Regions from separate parts of the Priestia sp. KCTC 13724 genome, predicted to be linked through region 1. Evidence: riboswitches for the same ligand, from Rfam matches in the RefSeq annotation. Region 1 holds a riboswitch; the other holds the start of a gene.
What was found. A riboswitch is a leader RNA that binds a small molecule or an ion and turns the genes downstream of it on or off. The one in region 1 is predicted to bind thiamine pyrophosphate.

Region 1 (5,214 bases):
GGGCTTTTTTATGGACAATCTTATTTACTATATGATTTAACTTGTTTTGAGTGAACTACTTTACCTTTTAGATTATATAAGCTAAGAAGATAACCGCCCATAGCCCCAGCGATTGCTGGTACTAACCAACCAAATCCTGTGTTATACAATGGCAAAGTCTTTACAAGTTCCCCCCAAGCACCTAAGTTTAACCCTGACTGAAGACAAGCGTCCGTTACGCTTACAATTCCAACGAATAAAATAGATAAAGCATATACACCTTGCTTTCCTTTGATTAAAGAATTCGTTAATGATAGAACAATTAGCATAATAGCAACAGGGTAAATAGCTGTTAAAACTGGAACTGAAATTTTTAGAATCATGGTTAATCCTAAGTTTGCAACAAGTAAACTAAATACGGCAATTGTACTAACCCAAACCTTATATGATACTTTCGGTACTAATTGCTCAAAATACTGACTGCATGAGGTTAATAATCCAACAGAAGTTGTTAAACACGCTAGCGTAAATACAACTCCTAATAGAACAGCTCCGAACGGTCCAAAAAGCGTAAATACAATGTTCGTTAACGTTATTGCTCCATTTGCTGCATTGGCATGACTAACAGATCCTAAATATGCCAGCATAAGATAAATAATAGCTAGCAACGTTCCTGCAATTACTCCTGCACGAATGGATGATGACATAATACTTTTCGCACTAGTCATTCCTTTTTGCTTCAAAGCCATTGCAATGACAATTCCAAAGTTTAGCGCAGCGATTGTATCCATGGTCGCATAACCATCGGTAAATCCAGTAGCGAATGCTTTTGTGACATAATTACCTGCAGGTTGACCAGCCGGCTCAAAAGGATAAGAAAGGGCACGAATAAAAATAAGTGAAATAAGAACTAATAAAACTGGCGTTAATACTTTCCCAAAGCGGTCAACAAGCTTTGAAGGCTTTAAAGCTAACCAGTAAGCAAGTGCAAAATAACAAAACGTATATCCAAACAGCGCGGCTTTTACATTTACTCCTTCAGGTAAAAAAGGCTGTACGCCCATTTCAAATGCTAAGCTTCCTGCTCGTGGGATTCCTAAAAAAGGTCCAATTGCTAAGTAAATCATGACCGTAAATACAACGGCGAAAACTGGGTGGACTCGGTTTGCTAATGAATGAAGACCATTTGATTTTGCTACAGCAATGACACCCAGGATTGGTAGCCCCACAGCCGATAAAATGAAGCCTGTAACAGCTGGCCACAATTCACTTCCAGCAGACTGTCCTAAAAATGGAGGGAAAATTAAGTTTCCTGCTCCAAAAAATAATGAGAATAGCATTAAACTAATAAACAGTGTATCTTTTCTTGATAAAGCATTCATGTGAGTTCCTCCTAGATTGTTTGTATTTCTGATTTTTCTGTCTAATGTCAATATCACTTTCCACTCGAATCACTCCTTTTTATACACAAAAAAATCCCGTCCCTAAAAAGGGACGAGATATAATTCTCGCGTTACCACCCTCGTTCTGCTAAAAACAGCAGCACTCGCCAACGTACGTGTTCATACGTGTTCCTTCTAACGGTGGACGTCCGAATATACTTACTATAAGGCTTCAGCATATTTTCTCAGAGATGATTTTCAGCTAGGAACTGTACGCTAACTTTCAGCAAACGTTAGCTCTCTGGGGAACAGTTTTCATAACCTACTCGTTCTCTTCAACGAATTTATAAGGTGTTTTAATTGAATAAAAATATTCTAACAAAACTTTTAAGATTTGTATACAAAAATTAAAATATTTTATCAATTATATTTTTCCCCATTAATAGTCAGTCTATAAAATGAAACTTCTATAGCTAATTCGTTCGTATATACTACTACATTACTTAATAGGAGGCTCTTATACATGAGCGGAAATGTACGTGTTATGAAATGGCTAACGGCTGGGTATGAAGCATTTTTAGGTATTCCTCTAATTGGTGGTGCATTCATCATAAGCTTTTCATGGGGACCTTTAGTATTTGCTTTTTTCCTGCATGCAATTGCTCTATTTTTATCTCATAAAGAAGGTCGTTCAGCTTACGGAAATATTTTGGGGATGGTGACATCATTTGTCGGCGTAATCCCAGTTGTGGGAATGGTTATGCATATTATTACCGCTATTGTTATTGCATTTGAAGCAGCAAAAAGATAAATAACCGCTTGCATTTTCCCCTAATGATGGTAGAATGAAGTCGTCAATTAAATGATTTTCTACTAGGGGTGTCTGATTACACAGACTGAGAGAAGAGTTATTGTGCTCTTTAACCCTCTGAACCTGATTTGGGTTATACCAACGTAGGGAAGTAGTCTTGAAAGAACGGTGTTTTATGCTGTTTTCTTTTTTGTCTATTCCATCGGGCTCTTACATAGAGCCCGATTTTTTTGTTCGGTATAGCTTATTTTCTCAAAATCTACTAGCATAATGGAGGAATAAGTATGTCTAAAGAACAAGTAATCATTTCAATGCAACAGCCGTTTCCAAACAGTAAAAAAGTATACGTGCAAGGGACTCGAAGTGATATTCAAGTACCGATGCGCGAAATCCACCTTTCCCCCACTGTAAACGACCGCGGTGAAGAGCAAAACACCCCCGTTCGCGTTTACGATACAAGCGGCGTATACACCGATCCAGCCTATAGTGTAGATTTAGAAAAAGGACTGCCACCTTTACGCAAACCATGGATTGCAGAACGAAACGATACTTTTTCCTATGCTGGCCGTACCGTTCAAGCAAGAGATAACGGCTATAAAGAAGGCGATCAACGGAACGAAACGAAAAGCTTTCCCCTTATTAATTATTCACCACAAAAAGCAAAGGATGACAGAAACGTCACCCAAATGCATTATGCAAAAAAAGGAATTATCACGCCTGAAATGGAATTTATCGCAATTCGTGAGCAAATGAGTGCAGAAACGATTCGTGAAGAAGTTGCAGCAGGGCGTGCAATCATTCCCTGCAATATTAACCACCCAGAAGTTGAACCAATGATTATTGGAACAAAGTTTCACGTGAAAATTAATGCAAATATCGGAAACTCTGCTGTTCATTCATCAATTGAGGATGAAGTTGAAAAGATGACGTGGGCTACAAGGTGGGGAGCAGATACAATTATGGATCTTTCAACTGGTAAAGACATTCATAAGACGCGCGAATGGATTATTCGAAACTCACCCGTTCCTGTTGGCACTGTCCCAATCTATCAAGCTTTAGAGAAAGTTAATGGTATAGCAGAAGACCTATCTTGGGAGGTTTATCGTGATACACTCATTGAACAAGCAGAACAAGGGGTTGATTACTTTACAATTCATGCAGGCGTACTGTTGCGCTATATTCCACTAACTGCTACGCGAACAACCGGTATTGTCTCACGGGGTGGTTCCATTTTGGCTCAATGGTGCTTAGCACATCACCAAGAAAACTTTTTGTATACACACTTTGAAGAGATTTGCGAAATTTGTAAGCAATATGATATCTCAATCTCACTGGGAGATGGCCTGCGCCCTGGTTCAATTGCTGATGCGAACGACGAAGCTCAATTTGCAGAGCTTGATACGCTTGGCGAATTAACAACAATTGCATGGAAGCATGATGTTCAAGTAATGATTGAGGGTCCTGGACATGTGCCAATGCATCTGATTAAAGAGAACGTTGACCGACAAATGGAAGTTTGCCACGAAGCACCATTCTATACCCTGGGACCACTAACAACTGATATAGCACCGGGCTATGACCACATTACGTCTGGTATTGGAGCTGCAATGATTGGGTGGTTTGGTACAGCAATGCTTTGTTATGTAACCCCAAAAGAACATTTAGGCCTCCCGAATAAAGAAGATGTTCGCGAAGGTGTAATTACCTATAAAATTGCTGCTCATGCTGCTGATCTTGCAAAAGGTCACCCAGGTGCCCAAATTCGTGATAACGCACTTTCAAAAGCTCGATTTGAGTTTAGATGGCATGACCAATTTAATTTATCGTTAGATCCTGACCGAGCTCGAGAATACCATGATGAAACACTACCAGCAGAAGGTGCTAAAACCGCTCACTTCTGTTCCATGTGTGGACCTAAGTTCTGTTCAATGAGAATTTCTCATGATATTAGACAACTAGCGGATGAAAAACAGCTCGTTGATTTCGCTAAACAAGGCATGAAAGAAAAATCACAGGAATTTATTGAAAAAGGATCTAAACTTTATTCTTAATAAAAAGCACCGAGGTAAGCAACTACTTATCTCGGTGTCTATCGTTTTAAAATAAGTCTTTTAAAGAAAAAGAGCAGCTTAACTAAAATCCATCCGACCAGTGTTCCAATTGAATTTAGCAGAATATCATCAATATCAAAAACTCGCTCTGTTAACTCATATTGTAAAATCTCAACAGTGAAACTGATTAAGAACCCTGTGACAACCACTTGAATAAATCCGTCAAATGATTTCATAAAAAGCGGTATAAACATTCCAATTGGAGCAAACATTACAATATTCCCTATTACGTTCACGAATGCTAGCTCAAGATTTCCACTGGCCCACATGAGCTTAATTGTACTAAATAAGCTTAAATTCATAGCTTGCCCATATACTTGCTCGTTTTCTTTAATGAGCGTGACGTAAATAAGTGTCACACCATATATAATAAACAAGAAAAGCAATCCTTGTTTTACTTTTTTCTTTGTATTATCCGTCATGTTTTTCCACACCTTCTCTGTCCTTACCGTCCGCTTTTACTTCTATCATATTGTACATGCTATGTATTTATGAAACATTCAGCTTACTTTATCCTATCACGTTACCTCTTTTTCTGGATACCAAACTTTAAAAATAAAAGAGACTGGGACACAATGAAATGATTCCTTCTCAAAGGCGAATCATTACTTTGTTATAATAGCTAGGTTGTAAGCACAAGTTCGTTCCCTTACGCTCGTTTTTTGAATTTGTTTTTGAACCAACAAAAAAATACCCAAGCTATCAAAAGCAGTTAACTTGTGATAGTTGGGGTATATCATTGTTTGAAGCACTTATGTCTCAACTTCTTGTAATTAATTAATGATTCCTCGATGAATCACTTCAACAGTTACATCTGGTTTAATATCGATTTGAGCATAGTCTTTTTTCCATTCATCTTTACCTTATCTGTCATCGTCATATATTTGTTCTTTTTATTTGATAATAATAATGCTTTTGCTTCCTCATCTTT
Region 2 (5,214 bases), on a different contig from region 1:
ACATTATCTAGCTCAGGGTGCTGTCCTAAATACGGCCACCCATCTACTGTTTGCGGACGAAGTCCTGCCCATGCTTTTTCAAACGATGCATTTGCAAGTGATGGAACGAGAGAAATCGCTTTGCTAATTAGAAATTCAATAGCTTCTGCAGATACGTGCTTCGTGTAATCATGGGCGCGCTTTGTAGCTCCAATCACTACTCTTCCTCCTGCTTTTGGAACAATATAAAATCCTTCATCTAAAAAAATAGTCTTTTGAATGCTTGGCTGATTCGTCGTGAGAGATATACACTCACCTTTAATAGGAAACAGATGCTTTGGATGAATAGCGGCCACCAGCTCTTTTGTCCAAGCACCTGCACTTACCATCACTTGGTCGCTGTAAAAGTTGCCCGCTGATGTCCGAACGCCAACTACCTTTTTGTTATCGTATATAAAGTGATGGACATGACAGTTCTCATAAATTGCCGCTTGATGGTATAAAGCTCCGTGTGCCAAAGCATGAGTTAGCTTAGCTGGCATCAGCTGTCCATCTTTTGGGATGCTAATCGCCCCGTATGTATCAGGGGTTAAGAGCGGTTCAGCTTCACTTGCTGCGTCAGGAGATAACCACCTAACGTCTGAATCCCACCGTCTGTGGCGCTCCGCTTTGTCTTGTAGCACGTTTGCTTCAGCTTCAGTTGTTGCTACTTTTAACAAGCCTTTTTGAATGAGCTCAACATCAATATTTGTTTTTTCTTTTAATTCAGCTACCAGATTCGGAAAAAGTGCTCTACTTCGAATGGCTAGTTCCAAAAGAGGCCCTTCTTCATCAATTTCAGCTTGTGCTCCTAATATTCCAGCAGCTGCTCCCGATGCTTCACAACCAATCTGATTTTTTTCCAAAATGGCTACCTTATACCCCATTTTAGAAAGCTGATACGCAGTTGAAGCTCCAATAACTCCACCACCAATAACGAGCGCATCATAATGTGCCTCCATATGTATCACTCCACTTTCGTAGTTGTTCACCGTATTCCTTTGCCGCTTGTAACGGGTTTTCATCTTTAAATACACCAGCCATGACAGCGACGCCATGTGCCCCTGTACTCAATACCTCTCTTACATTGCAAGGCATAACTCCCCCGATTGCAATTACCGGTATCTGCACTGAATCAACGACTTGTTTCAGCTGTTCAAGTCCCCGAGGTGTTTGACCCAGTTTTGATTGCGATGGATAGATATGACCATAAATGACATAGTCGACGCCTGATTGTTCAGCTTCCTTTGCTTCTTTAACGCTGTGTACAGATTTACCAACAATCAATTGCTGAAAATGTGCTTTTACTCCTTGAGCACTTAGACTGTGATAAGCCAAATGCACACCTTTGACTTGAGCAGCAAAAGCTACATCTACTCGATCGTTAACAATTAGCTTTGAAGCCGGAACTTCTTTTTTCAGGTCTCCAATAAGCACTTCTAACTCTCGTGCCGTTCGCTCTTTTTCTCGAATATGGATAGCTCCTACATATGGTTCAATGTCTCTGATAATTTTCAAAAGCTGTTCAAGAGGCTGTTTCCCTGTTGACACAGCGTGTAACTTGGGTACCATAGCATCCTCACCTTTATTTCGACATAAACGTAAAAAACCACTCTACAACGTAGAGTGGTTTGGCATGCATTAATTATGTAAACATGGCTCATCCACTTCCCTACGCTGGTACAAACCAGATCAGGTTCAAAGGGTCCGAATTTTTCGTCTCAGCCATAAAGGCTCCCCTAGTGATTTTTTCTAATATTTTCACTTTTCATTTAGAAGTATAACATATTTGTGAGTGATTACAACCTACTGGACCATTTTTCTCATGTATTGAGCTAATAATCTTCGAGCTCTTTTTCTTTTTCCCTATGCTCTTCCCACAGAAATGAGCTCAGTAAGATGGCAAATGTTAAAATATAAAATCCGTAGAATAACAAAGCAGCTATACTGTTGACCATTAAAAAGATAAAACTAATGACTTGTCCCGCAATTGTTACAATCAATAAAATATATTTCCATACTTCACGTTTTCTCATTAAACTTATCTCCACTTTTCAAATCCTAATTTCAATGCTCTTCTCTCTATTATAACAAGTTTCGAGTATGAGTAAGGAATATCTGATCAAAATAAAACAATTGTCCCAAAAACGATAAGAGAAGAGCGTCACGTTTGTTAAAGTATCATCGGCTATCTACTTATTCCCTTTCCTTTTTACCCTTAAACTAATCATCTTAAATGTGCTAAGCCCCCTCTTCCTTTTTTAGTCTTCACCCTTTTTCTGATGGTCTACAAAGTACATAAACCCATTGAAAAGCCATACTATCTATTAGAAGTTTTTTTATTGACTTTTAACTTCTTCTTATTTAATATCAATTACGCTATCAAGGAATATAATTCCTATCAAATTACTGGGTGTTTAACAAAAAATGAAAAAATCAGTTGCATTTTTATTCCTTTTATTAGCGTTCACAGTTGTCCTAGCAGCTTGTGGCTCAAATGACAAAGAAACAAATAACGCAAGTAAAAGTGATCAAGATTTATACGAAAAAGTAAAAGAGGATGGCGTTCTGACAATTGGAACAGAAGGTACGTATCCTCCATTTACGTTCCATGACGACGCTAATAAGCTAACAGGCTTTGACGTTGAAATTGCACAAGAAGTTGCAAAACGTCTTGGCGTGAAAGCTGAATTTAAAGAAACACAGTGGGATGGAATGTTTGCTGGTCTAGACGCAAAGCGCTTTGACATGATTGCTAACCAAGTTGGAATTCGCCCAGACCGTGAAGAAAAATACGACTTCTCTGACCCATACATTGAGTCTGCAGCGGTGCTGGTTGTTCGTGAAGACAATAATGATGTTAAATCATTTGAAGACATGAAAGGTAAAAAATCAGCACAATCACTCACAAGTAACTATGCTGATTTAGCAAAAAAATATGAAGCTGAGCTAGTGGGTGTTGAAGGATTCACGCAATCAGCAGAACTAATCGTTTCAAAACGTGTAGACGGTACAATTAATGATAAATTATCATTCTTAGACTATAAAAAGCAGCGTCCAAATGCACCTGTAAAAATTGTGGATGAAGCAGAAGACGCATCAGCAAGTGGATTAATGTTTCGCAAAGATAGCGGTAAGTTAGTGGAAGAAGTAAATAAAGCTTTAGCAGATATGCAAGAAGACGGCACATACGCTAAAATTTCTGAGAAATGGTTTGGTGAAGATGTTTCTCCTAAATAGTATCTTTACTGACCCTGAGCGTGCAGAGCGCTTACTCTCTATCGCTCAATCCTCCCTCTATCCAATGATAGAGGGAGCTATTCAATATACCATTCCACTAACGCTTATTTCATTTGTATTAGGCCTTATTTTAGCTATTCTTACAGCGCTTGGTCGCTTATCTTCTATAAAAATATTTACTATAATTGCGCGCGTATACGTGTCACTTATTCGTGGGACACCTTTACTTGTGCAATTATTTATTATTTTCTATGGATTGCCAACGCTAGACATTACAATTGATCCATTTATTGCTGCAATCATTGGCTTTTCATTAAAAAAGGAGTTTATTAGCGTGATTAACATTACGAACCTTCATAAATCATTTGATGATTTACACGTATTGCGAGGAATTGATTTAAACATAGAGCAAGGTAAAGTAGTGGTTCTAATTGGTCCTTCAGGTTCCGGAAAAACAACGTTTCTTCGCTGTTTAAACTTACTGGAACTTCCTACTAATGGTAAAATCATCATCGATAACCAAGAAGTCAGCTTTGAGAAAAATTTACCGAAGCAAAAGATAACGTCTTTTCGCAGCTTAACGGGAATGGTTTTTCAAAGCTACAATTTGTTTCCTCACAAAACAGCGCTTGAAAATGTCATGGAAGGACCTGTTATTGTAAAAGGTGTTCCAAAACAAAAGGCAAAAGAGCGCGCTGTTTCCCTACTACAAAAAGTTGGTCTAGGAGACAAAGTAAACTTTTATCCATTTCAATTATCAGGAGGACAACAGCAGCGTGTAGGTATCGCGCGTGCAATGGCTATGGATCCTAAAGTCATGCTATTTGATGAGCCTACATCTGCTTTAGACCCTGAGCTTGTAGGTGATGTGCTAAAAGCTATGAAAGATTTAGCAAAAGAAGGTATGACCATGGTCGTGGTTACACATGAAATGCGCTTTGCTCGCGAAGTGGCAGATGAAGTAATCTTTATGGACCAAGGCGTTATTATGGAGCGTGGAACACCAGAAGAGATCTTCCAAAAACCTAAAGAAGAGCGAACTCGTCGCTTTTTAAATATGATTCAGTAAAAGGCTGCTTAACCGCAGTCTTTTTCATTATCTGCATTACATTATACTTTTGACTTTTTGTCTTTTATAATAAACATAAGATTTATGATATGAAAGGAGACAAGAGGACATGCAAAATTTTAAAGCTCTTGTATTAACAAAAGAAGAAGAACAGGTTCATTCTCATATCAAAACGCTCACACTTGATGATTTACCACAAGGTGATGTCCTCATTAAAGTTCACTATTCAGGTATCAATTATAAGGATAGCCTAGCTAGCATTCCCAATGGAAATATCGTCAAAGCGTATCCATTTGTACCAGGAATTGATTTAGCAGGTACGGTTGTTACTTCGGATAACCCTCGCTTTAAAAGCGGTGATGAAGTGATTGCAACCAGCTATGAAATTGGAGTGTCTCATTACGGTGGCTATAGTGAATACGCTCGTATTCCTGCCGACTGGATTGTTCCTCTTCCCGATGGATTAACCTTAAAAGAAGCTATGATAATTGGAACAGCTGGTTTTACAGCTGCTTTATCTGTAAAGAAGCTAATTGATTCGGGCTTGAAACCACAAGATGGTCCTGTCCTAGTCACTGGCGCTACAGGTGGTGTGGGAAGCTTTGCGGTTTCTATTTTATCAACGCTGGGCTATGAGGTTGCTGCGAGCTCTGGAAAATCTTCTAGTGCCACCTATTTAACCAATCTTGGGGCTACCACTCTTTTAACTAGAGAAGATGTTTACAACGGAAAGGTCAAAGCACTCGCCAAAGGAAAGTGGGCTGCTGCAGTCGATAGCGTAGGCGGTGAAACGCTCGCAAGCGTGCTATCACAACTTCAATACGGTGGATCTGTTGCAGCTAGTGGCTTAACGGCTGGAACAGCTGTCCCAACTACAGTTTTCCCAT

Region 2: it holds a riboswitch for thiamine pyrophosphate, as region 1 does, so the genes downstream of both, tenI (thiazole tautomerase TenI) here and thiC (phosphomethylpyrimidine synthase ThiC) in region 1, are expected to answer to the same signal.

Annotation. Positions count from the first base shown of each region.
Region 1 is NZ_JBXDLD010000009.1:7,276-12,489, forward strand. It holds gene brnQ (branched-chain amino acid transport system II carrier protein) at 21-1,361, opposite strand; T-box leader at 1,467-1,709, opposite strand; gene AC1UFB_RS01155 (hypothetical protein) at 1,885-2,172, shown strand; TPP riboswitch at 2,227-2,339, shown strand; gene thiC (phosphomethylpyrimidine synthase ThiC) at 2,457-4,223, shown strand; gene AC1UFB_RS01165 (VanZ family protein) at 4,262-4,705, opposite strand; gene AC1UFB_RS01170 (hypothetical protein) at 5,092-5,214, opposite strand, start outside.
Region 2 is NZ_JBXDLD010000040.1:23,574-28,787, reverse strand. It holds gene thiO (glycine oxidase ThiO) at 1-980, opposite strand, end outside; gene tenI (thiazole tautomerase TenI) at 964-1,590, opposite strand; TPP riboswitch at 1,671-1,769, opposite strand; gene AC1UFB_RS06280 (hypothetical protein) at 1,854-2,054, opposite strand; gene AC1UFB_RS06275 (amino acid ABC transporter substrate-binding protein) at 2,446-3,258, shown strand; partial or broken gene AC1UFB_RS06270 (ABC transporter permease subunit) at 3,242-3,565, shown strand; gene AC1UFB_RS06265 (amino acid ABC transporter ATP-binding protein) at 3,593-4,327, shown strand; gene AC1UFB_RS06260 (acrylyl-CoA reductase family protein) at 4,437-5,214, shown strand, end outside.